Regions from separate parts of the Dickeya aquatica genome, predicted to be linked through region 2. Evidence: predicted binding sites of a transcription regulator. Region 2 holds the regulator's gene; each other region holds the start of a gene.

The links. The regulator PhoB, encoded in region 2, activates phosphate uptake and scavenging genes when phosphate is short. The targets are predictions, from matches to a motif close to CTGTCATAAAACTGNCNNAT.
Region 1: glpT (glycerol-3-phosphate transporter) is a predicted target of PhoB. The motif match lies at 1,608-1,627, and genes of this name have one in related genera.
Region 3: pitA (inorganic phosphate transporter PitA) is a predicted target of PhoB. The motif match lies at 1,295-1,314, and genes of this name have one in related genera.

The regions. Positions count from the first base shown of each region.
Region 1 covers NZ_LT615367.1:4,182,527-4,185,793, forward strand. The annotation lists gene glpA (anaerobic glycerol-3-phosphate dehydrogenase subunit A) at 1-1,399, opposite strand, end outside; gene glpT (glycerol-3-phosphate transporter) at 1,708-3,057, shown strand; gene glpQ (glycerophosphodiester phosphodiesterase) at 3,256-3,267, shown strand, end outside.
Region 2 covers NZ_LT615367.1:3,244,635-3,247,901, reverse strand. The annotation lists gene sbcD (exonuclease subunit SbcD) at 1-1,139, opposite strand, end outside; gene phoB (phosphate response regulator transcription factor PhoB) at 1,569-2,258, shown strand; gene phoR (phosphate regulon sensor histidine kinase PhoR) at 2,286-3,267, shown strand, end outside.
Region 3 covers NZ_LT615367.1:61,437-64,703, forward strand. The annotation lists gene DAQ1742_RS00275 (BaiN/RdsA family NAD(P)/FAD-dependent oxidoreductase) at 1-968, opposite strand, end outside; gene pitA (inorganic phosphate transporter PitA) at 1,385-2,890, shown strand; gene uspB (universal stress protein UspB) at 3,030-3,267, opposite strand, start outside.

The DNA of each region.
Region 1 (3,267 bases), 940 kb from region 2:
CCACACGGGTACGGCGGCGTAAATCGGTCAGATTATTAACCTGAAGGGATTCCACGGCATAACGCACCTCACCCGCCGTCACCGCTTCGCACTCACACACCAGGCTGCTGTCTACCCGCTGGCCGGAAACCAGTGTCGCCGCCCGCTGGCCATGACGATAAATCGCCGAACCGCGTAACGGTGCAGACAACGGCGAAGCCGCCTGGGGCTTATCTTCTGACGGCATTTCAGAGCCGGGCAGCGGGGTTGACGCCGTGGTGCACGATGCTCGATGGCCCAGCTTTTCGCAGACTTTATCTGTCACCCATTCGGCCATCAGGCGGTAGGTCATCAGTTTGCCGCCGGTGATGGTGACAAACCCTTCCAGACCGTCACGGCTGGCATGATCAAGCAGCACGATCCCCCGGCTGACGCTGCGCCCGGACGGGTCATTGTCACTGGCAACCAGCGGGCGAACCCCGGCATAGGCGCGTAAAATCCGGGTTTGCGCCAGTTGCGGAGCCAGCAGGCTGCCTTCACGAATCAGGGTATCGACCTCTTGCGGCGTCACCTGCATGTTATCTATCTGGTCATAGTCGATACGGGTCGAGGTGGTGCCAATCAGCGAGATGGTATCGCCCGGCACCAGAATGTCGGCGTCCGCCGGTTTGCGGCAACGGTTGATGACCCGGTTATTGATGCGATGCCCCAGGATCAGCAGTGTGCCTTTGGCCGGGAACATCCGCACGCTCAGGTCAGCATATTCGGCAATACGCTGCCCCCAAATGCCGCCTGCGTTGACAACCACCTGTGCATATATTTCACTGGCAACATTGCGTTTATGGTCGAAAACGCGCACACCGGTGACACGACAGCCCTGACGGATCAGCCCAATAACCTCATGATAGGTCAATACTTCCGCCCCATGCTCACAGGCGTCAATCATGTTGGCAGCCGTCAGGCGAAAGGGGTCTACCGTACCATCCGGCACCCTGACGGCCCCGATCAAATCCGGGTTTGCCGCCGGTTCAAAGCGTAGCGCTTCTTGTGGGTCCATCGCTTGTGCGTCAATCCCCGCCTGCCGGCAGGCATCGATAAACTGCGCCTGATACTCGAGAGAATCTTGTGGCAGCGTTAAAAACAACCCATCGGTAGGTTCAATACAGTGGCGGGCAATGCGGCGTAAAATCCGGTTTTCCTCAATACACTCACGGGCCGATTCCGCATCCGTCACCGCATAACGCGCCCCGCTGTGCAGCAACCCGTGGTTACGTCCGGTTGCCCCGGTGGCGATATCATGCCGCTCCAGCAGCAGGCAGCGCAGGCCGCGTAGTGCACAATCGCGCGCCGTTCCTGCCCCGGTCGCCCCGCCGCCAATAATGACCACATCGGTTTCCCGCCGTAAGCCTGCGTTTGCCATGTCTGTTTTACCTCGGTTGGATCGCGCCCGTATCGGGATATTGAGGCAAAGTAAGACATAAACCCACACAACAATGATTGATAAAGAACAAAAACACTCAAAAAACGAAAACAAAGCGCCGTCTTAAAAAAGAAAATGTGACTTGAATCACTCAAATTTGAAAAATGATTATTTCAATTATGTTATCTAAAGCTCAAAATGACGCACTTCGTCATAAAAGTGTAACAGTTGCGCGTTAACTCACACCAAAGTGCGCGCATATTCGATACGCTTACGAGCGTTATAGAAAATAACTATCGGGGATTTTTATGCTGAGCATTTTTAAGCCTGCGGCGCACCGGCCGCGAGTGGCAGAACACCAGGTCGATCCACTCTATCGTCGTCTGCGCTGGCAAATATTTTTGGGTATCTTTTTCGGCTACGCGGCTTACTATCTGGTCAGAAAAAACTTTGCTCTGGCGATGCCTTTTCTGGTTGAGCAAGGTTTCTCTCGTGGCGATCTCGGTTTTGCGCTCTCCGGCATTTCCATCGCCTACGGGTTCTCCAAATTTATCATGGGAGCCGTGTCTGACCGCTCCAACCCACGAGTGTTCTTACCCGCAGGCCTGATTCTGGCGGCGGCTGTGATGTTGCTGATGGGCTTTGTGCCGTGGGCCACCTCCAGCATCATGGTGATGTTCTGCCTGTTGTTTGTCTGTGGCTGGTTCCAGGGGATGGGATGGCCGCCGTGTGGCCGTACCATGGTGCACTGGTGGTCACAGAAAGAGCGTGGCGGTATCGTTTCTATCTGGAACTGTGCTCACAACGTCGGCGGCGGTATTCCACCGCTGCTATTCCTGCTGGGGATGGCCTGGTTCAACGACTGGAAAGCCGCGCTGTACATGCCTGCTTTTGGGGCCATTCTGGTGGCACTGTTCGCCTTCGCCATGATGCGCGACACCCCGCAGTCTTGCGGCCTGCCGCCGATTGAAGAGTACAAAAACGACTACCCGCCGGATTACGACGAGAAAGCTGAGCAGGAGTTGACGGCAAAAGAGATCTTCATGCAGTACATTTTCCCGAACAAGCTGCTGTGGTATATCGCCGTTGCTAACGTGTTCGTGTATTTGCTGCGCTATGGCATTCTCGACTGGTCGCCAACGTATCTCAAAGAAGTGAAGCACTTCGCACTGGATAAATCCTCCTGGGCATACTTCCTGTACGAATACGCCGGTATTCCGGGCACGCTGCTGTGTGGCTGGATGTCTGACAAGGTGTTCAAAGGCAACCGTGGTGCCACCGGCGTGTTCTTTATGACGCTGGTGACTATCGCTACTGTCGTTTACTGGATGAACCCGGCGGGCAACCCCGGCGTGGATATGGCCTGTATGATTGTCATCGGCTTTTTGATCTACGGCCCGGTCATGCTGATTGGTCTGCACGCTCTGGAACTGGCACCGAAGAAAGCCGCAGGGACAGCCGCTGGTTTCACCGGCCTGTTCGGGTATCTCGGCGGCTCGGTTGCAGCGAGCGCCATTGTCGGCTACACCGTTGACTACTTTGGCTGGAACGGCGGCTTTATGGTGATGATTGGCGGTGGTGTGCTGTCGGTTATCCTGCTGGTGCTGACCATGATCAACGAAACCAAGCATAAAGCAGAACTGGCAAAACGCGCCTGATTCTGTTGCCCCGCCGTGATGTTATGGCTGTTATTCCGGCCTGACATCATGGCTGCCGCCAGCGCCCCTCGCGCTGGCGGGTCTTAGCGTGATAACGCTTACCCCGGCAATACCCTATTGATTACAACAATCACATTTTCACCATCAGGTTTTACCCTACACAGCACAGACTTCCTTCCACTCCAAAAGGACGCTGCAATGAAACCTCTG
Region 2 (3,267 bases):
GCTTCTTGTGCCAGCCTGCGTTCGAAGACTTCGGTCGGTTGCAGTTCATCGAGCGTTTCGGTGTCGAGCTGTACCAGCATTTGCTGCTGCTGTTCCCGCGCCCGGCGTAGCAACAGCACATCGACATGCACAGAGGCGGTCAGCGTTTGAATATGCTGCTGTATGTCACTGAGGTAATCCTGCGTGGCGATTTCAATATCCAGCCAGACCGGCTTTTCACCCTGATAGTCACGAAAACTGGCCAGTCGCCGCTCGATTTCCGCCAGATTGCCTTTCACCAGTTGCATCGGCTGTTCTGCCGGGATGGGCAAGGTGCTGACATCCTGTAGTTTCCCTTGTTCAAAATGCACCAGATACACGGATTTTTCGTGGTTGAGCTCATCAAAACTCAGTGCGATAGGCGAGCCGCTGTAACGAATGTGCTCACATTGCGCGACCCGCTGTGGCCGGTGGATGTGACCCAGCGCAATATAGTCTGCCGGGGGGAAAGCTTGTGCAGGAAAGGCATCCAGCGTACCGATATAGATATCACGCACCGAATCTGAGGTGGCAACGCCCACCGTGGTGAGGTGCCCGGTCATAATAATCGGCAAATGTTCCCCAAGCGTTGCTCGTAGCGTGCAAGCATGCTGATAGCACGCTTGATAATGGCTGGCGATAGCATCCTGTAACGCTTGCTGTTTTTGCTCACCGGATTGCCCGGCTTTGCTGGCCAAAAGATCGCGGGCACGCAGAAACGGTATCGCGCACAAAATGGCTCCAGGCTCACCGGCACGATTATTCAGTACTAAGATGTGCTCCTGGATATCGCCATCAAAGCCGGCAATCACCTGGGTATTCAGGCAGGCGAGCAGCGAGCGGGATTCATTCAGCGTGGCGACGGAGTCGTGATTACCACCGGTGATGATGACCTGACAACCGGTAGGCTGAAGGGCTACCACAAACTGGTTATACATTTCGCGGGCATAACTGGGCGGTGTGCCGTTATCGAACACATCGCCTGCTACTATTAATGCGTCAGCCTGATGCTGTTCTACCTGGCGAACCAGCCAGTGCAGGAACGCCTGATGTTCAGGTGCCCGGCTGCGGGTGTAAAAGTACTGACCGAGATGCCAGTCAGACGTATGAATAATTCGCATGTGACTCCCTGCAGGTGAGTACAAACCACACCTTATTGCTGCCAAGGCTCGGGGGCAACAAGGTGTAACGACAGTGGCGCTAACCATTTTGTTCTGACGGTGTCATTGTTTTTACGGTGCCGTTTAAAGCGCCTGACGATACGCCGTGTTCTTATCATCGGCGATTATAGGCAGTCAGTTTAGGGCATGTCCTTTAATATCTTGCCTGAACAGGGTGGATTTGCCCGCTTTGCGAGCGGTTTTCCATGTTTGCGCCGGATATGCAGGCTGATAGTGGGGATGTGATGACCACGATATTCGCGCCAGGTTGCCACGCCATGAGCCGAGGGCAAGTGAGCAGGGCGGGGCTGGATTTTTCATAAATCTGTCATAAAACTGACGCATAATGCACACCGCATGCTACCCGTGACGATTAACGGCAGGATTGATATGGCAAGACGTATTTTGGTGGTGGAAGATGAAGCACCGATTCGTGAGATGGTGTGCTTTGTGCTGGAGCAGAACGGCTATCAGCCGGTTGAGGCTGAGGATTATGACAGCGCCGTTACCCGGCTGACCGAACCTTACCCTGAACTGGTGTTGCTGGACTGGATGCTGCCCGGTGGTTCTGGCTTGCAATTTATTAAGCACATGAAACGCGAAGCGCTGACCCGAGACATTCCGGTGATGATGCTTACCGCCCGGGGGGAAGAAGAAGATAGGGTACGCGGGCTGGAAGTGGGGGCTGACGACTATATCACCAAGCCGTTTTCGCCCAAGGAACTGGTGGCGCGGATCAAGGCGGTGATGCGCCGTATCTCCCCGATGGCGGTGGAGGAAGTTATTGAAATGCGCGGACTCAGCCTTGACCCTTCCTCGCACCGTGTGACAACACAAGATCATGCACTGGATATGGGGCCGACCGAGTTCAAGCTGCTGCATTTTTTTATGACGCACCCAGAACGGGTATACAGCCGTGAGCAGTTGCTCAATCATGTCTGGGGCACTAACGTGTATGTTGAAGATCGTACTGTTGATGTGCATATCCGCCGCCTGCGTAAAGCACTGGAAACCAGCGGGCATGACAAGATGGTACAGACTGTTCGGGGTACCGGATACCGTTTCTCAACGCGCTATTAATCGCGCCTTTGGTGGAGAACGTCGGTCGTGCTAGAACGTTTATCCTGGAAAAAGCTGGCGCTGGAGCTGGCTTTTTTTTGTTTTCCCGGTCTGCTGTTAGGGCTGTTTATCGGCTATCTGCCCTGGTTTTTGCTGGCCTCGGTCATCAGTGCATTGTGCTGGAATTTTTATAACCAACTGCGTTTGTCCTACTGGTTATGGGTGGATCGCAGCATGACGCCGCCGCCTGGCCGCTGGAGCTGGGAGCCGCTTTTTTATGGCCTGTATCAAATGCAACTGCGTAACCGGCGGCGGCGGCGAGAATTGGCCTTGCTGATAAAGCGCTTTCGCAGCGGGGCTGAGTCATTACCGGATGCTGTGGTCATCACCACAGAAGAGGGCAGTATTATCTGGTGTAACCGGCTGGCACAACATCTGCTGGGTTTTCGCTGGCCAGAGGATAATGGCCAGAATATCCTCAATTTGCTGCGTTATCCTGAATTTACCCAGTACATGCAACAGCAGGAGTTTAGCCGCCCGCTGACGCTGACGCTGAAAAATGCCCACCATGTGGAATTTCGTGTGATGCCCTATTCCGAAGGCCAATTACTGATGGTGGCGCGGGATGTGACGCAGATGCACCAACTGGAAGGCGCACGGCGCAACTTTTTTGCTAATGTCAGCCACGAGTTACGTACACCGCTCACGGTATTGCAGGGCTATCTGGAGATGATGAGCGACGAGTCGCTTGAGGGCACGTTACAAACCAAAGCCCTGCACACCATGCAAGAGCAGACTCGCCGTATGGATGGGTTAGTGCGCCAGTTGTTAACGTTATCGCGTATTGAAGCTGCCGCAGCGATTGATCTTACCGAGAAAGTGGATATTCCATTGATGCTGCGCTTGCTCAGGCGAGAGGCAGAAACCCTCAGTCAGGGGCGGCATGAAATTGTGTTTCGTGTCAACGAACAGCTGCAAGTGTTTGGTAATGAAGAGCAGTTGCGCAGCGCCGTCTCGAACCTGGTGTATA
Region 3 (3,267 bases), 1.3 Mb from region 2:
CACTGTTGCAGTGTGGTTTCCACCCCGGCCTGCTGTGATGGGCTGAGTTGTTTTAACGTCACCTCCGGTAATTGTCCCAGTGTTTGCAGACATTCCACCAGCCGTTTGGGCAGCCACTGCGCCAGCGTGTTTTTCAGGCTTTGGTTCGGGTGCGCCTGACGTTCAGTGTTTAAGGATGCGCTGAGATCAAGGTGGGGAAGCAGGTTGATGCTGACGAACTCGCCCGGCTGCCAGTAGCTTGAGATTTGTAAAATAGCCGGGCCGGATAACCCACGATGGGTAAACAGGATGTTTTCCCGAAAGAGGGTGCCATCATCTGTGCTGACCACCGCCGGAACAGAAACGCCGGAAAGGGTTTGTAATTGCTCGAGCAGCGGCTTGTGTAGCGTAAATGGCACCAGCGCGGCGCGGGTTGGCAACACGTTGAGGCCGAACTGTGTCGCCAGTTGATAGCCAAACGGTGTGGCTCCGAGTCCGGGCATCGACAAACCGCCGGTTGCTACCACCAATGCCGGTGCCTGCATCACGCCCTGAGCGAGGGTTATCTGAAACTGGTCTGTTTTTTCTACCGAGATGACCTCGCTGCGTAAGCGCAGTTTGACGTTGCCTGCATCGCATTCTTTCAGCAGCATATCGACGATTTGCTGGGCGGAGTCATCACAGAACAGCTGGCCGAGGGTTTTTTCGTGCCAGGCGATACCGTGGCGATTGACCAGACTGATGAAGTCCCACTGGGTATAGCGGGCGAGGGCGGATTTGCAAAAATGCGGGTTATGCGACAGGTAGGCCGCAGGCTCGGTGTGCAGGTTGGTGAAATTACAGCGCCCGCCGCCAGACATCAGGATTTTGCGGCCTGGTTTTTTGCCGTTATCGACCAAGGCGACCCGGAGCCCTTGCTGGCCTGCCTGCGCGGCACAAAATAGCCCGGCGGCTCCGGCTCCGATTACGATAACGTCAAATTGTTCCACATCACTCTCCCCTGGGTGTTATCGCGCAATCACTCTTGCGATGCTATCAGTCACGTTGGCTATGTTATCAGCCATACAGGTATTTATGGTTATCTTGCTGCCCACTGAGCGAACAGTACCGCAGCGGGCGGCCGATTATAGCCTGCTCATTCGGCAAGTGGCAGGTGGGACGTCGCCTCTTACTGGCGCGACCTGACGCTCTTTGCCGGATTCGGCGGTGGGTTTCGCGCAGGCGGTGGATTTATTAGAGAGTTCGCTGATTGAAAACAATAATGTGTTGATTTTCATTAACTAAATGGTTTTCCGGCGCTAAATTGGCGTAAATTAAGTCAAAAAAAAGTCATATTTTGCTTTTCCCGTTTCAGCTTGTCGCCGATAATGCGCCGCGTTCATGACCACTACATGGCCTAACACTTATGCTACATTTATTTGCCGGGCTTGATTTCCACACCGGTCTGATGCTGGTACTTGCCCTGCTTTTCGTTCTGTTCTATGAAGCCATTAATGGCTTTCACGATACCGCCAACGCGGTAGCCACCGTTATTTATACCCGTGCGATGCGTGCCCAACTGGCGGTTGTCATGGCGGGGGTATTTAATTTTCTCGGTGTGCTGCTGGGGGGCAGTGTCGCTTATGCCATCGTACACTTGTTGCCGACCGACCTGCTGCTGAATGTCAGTTCAGCTCACGGGCTGGCAATGGTGTTTTCCATGCTGCTGGCGGCAATTATCTGGAACCTGGGCACCTGGTATTTCGGCTTACCGGCTTCCAGTTCCCATACCTTGATTGGTTCGATTATCGGTATTGGTCTTACCAATGCGCTGATGACCCATACCTCGGTGGTGGATGCGCTTAATCTGCCCAAAGTTATCAGTATTTTTCTCTCGCTGCTGGTGTCTCCTGTGGTTGGGATGATCATGGCCGGGCTGGCGGTGTATTTGCTGCGCCGTTACTGGAGCGGCAATAAAAAACGCCAGCGCGTGCACCTGACGCCTGCTGAACGTGAAAAGCAGGACGGCAAACGCAAGCCGCCTTTCTGGACACGTACTGCGCTGATCCTCTCGGCGGTGGGGGTGAGCTTCTCTCACGGCGCTAACGACGGCCAGAAGGGAATTGGCCTCATCATGCTGGTGTTGATTGGTGTCGCGCCTGCCGGGTTTATGCTCAACATGAATGCTTCTGGCTATGATATTAGCCGCACGCGTGATGCCGTGGTCAATTTGCAGACATATTATCAATCCCATAGTGCTTCGCTGGCGCATGTGATTGATTTGTCTCAGCCGACCATTCCTGCCCCGGAAGCGGTGATCCCGTCTACCGGGAATAAGCCGGATTTCCACTGCGATACCTCACGCGCGATGATAGCGATCGACAGGGCCTTGGTGTTGTTAAACAACGTTAAACACTATGAGGAACTGCCCGCGGACGATCGCGCCCGGGCTCGCCGGTTGCTGATGTGCATTTCCGATACGCTGGATAAAGTGGCGAAGCTGCCAGAAACGTCGGCAGATGACAAACGCCTGCTGAATAACTTGCGCAGCGATCTGCTCTATACCGTGGAGTACGCGCCGATTTGGATTATTGTGGCGGTGGCGCTGGCGTTATCACTGGGCACCATGGTCGGCTGGAAACGCGTTGCCGTGACTATCGGTGAGAAAATTGGCAAAAAGGGCATGACATACGCCCAGGGTGTATCGGCGCAGATGACCGCGGCGGTATCGATTGGTATTGCCAGTTATACCGGTATGCCGGTTTCCACCACCCATGTGCTTTCCTCTGCGGTGGCGGGCACCATGATTGTTGATGGCGGCGGCGTGCAGAGTAAGACGGTGAAAAGCATTCTGCTGGCCTGGGTGTTTACCCTGCCGGTATCGATGCTGATGTCGGGGATTCTCTATTGGCTGGCGCTGAAACTGGTTTAACGGTTTTCGCGTGAGTCTCGTGAAAAAGCGACCGTGAGGTCGCTTTTTTTATGTCTGGCCCTTTCCCCTCAACCTTAACGGGGAAGCATTACCATCATGACCCGCACCGGGTGGGACAACCCTGTGTTGTCGCCCGTATTCAATGCCAGATGGTTAACGCAATGAGGCTGATAACCACCAGGCCGCATAACGCTGAGGTTAAAATAAACTGACCGCGTACCCGCGCGCAGCGGCGGATAAAGGCCGGGTCATGGTGGTCAAGGTAACGTTGTGCGTAGATATAGCGCACCAGCCGCAACTGCTTGCTGGGCTGACCGTGTGAGGTGAAAAACCCCCCGCCATCCACATACTGATAGAGCAGTGGATCACAGTCTCTT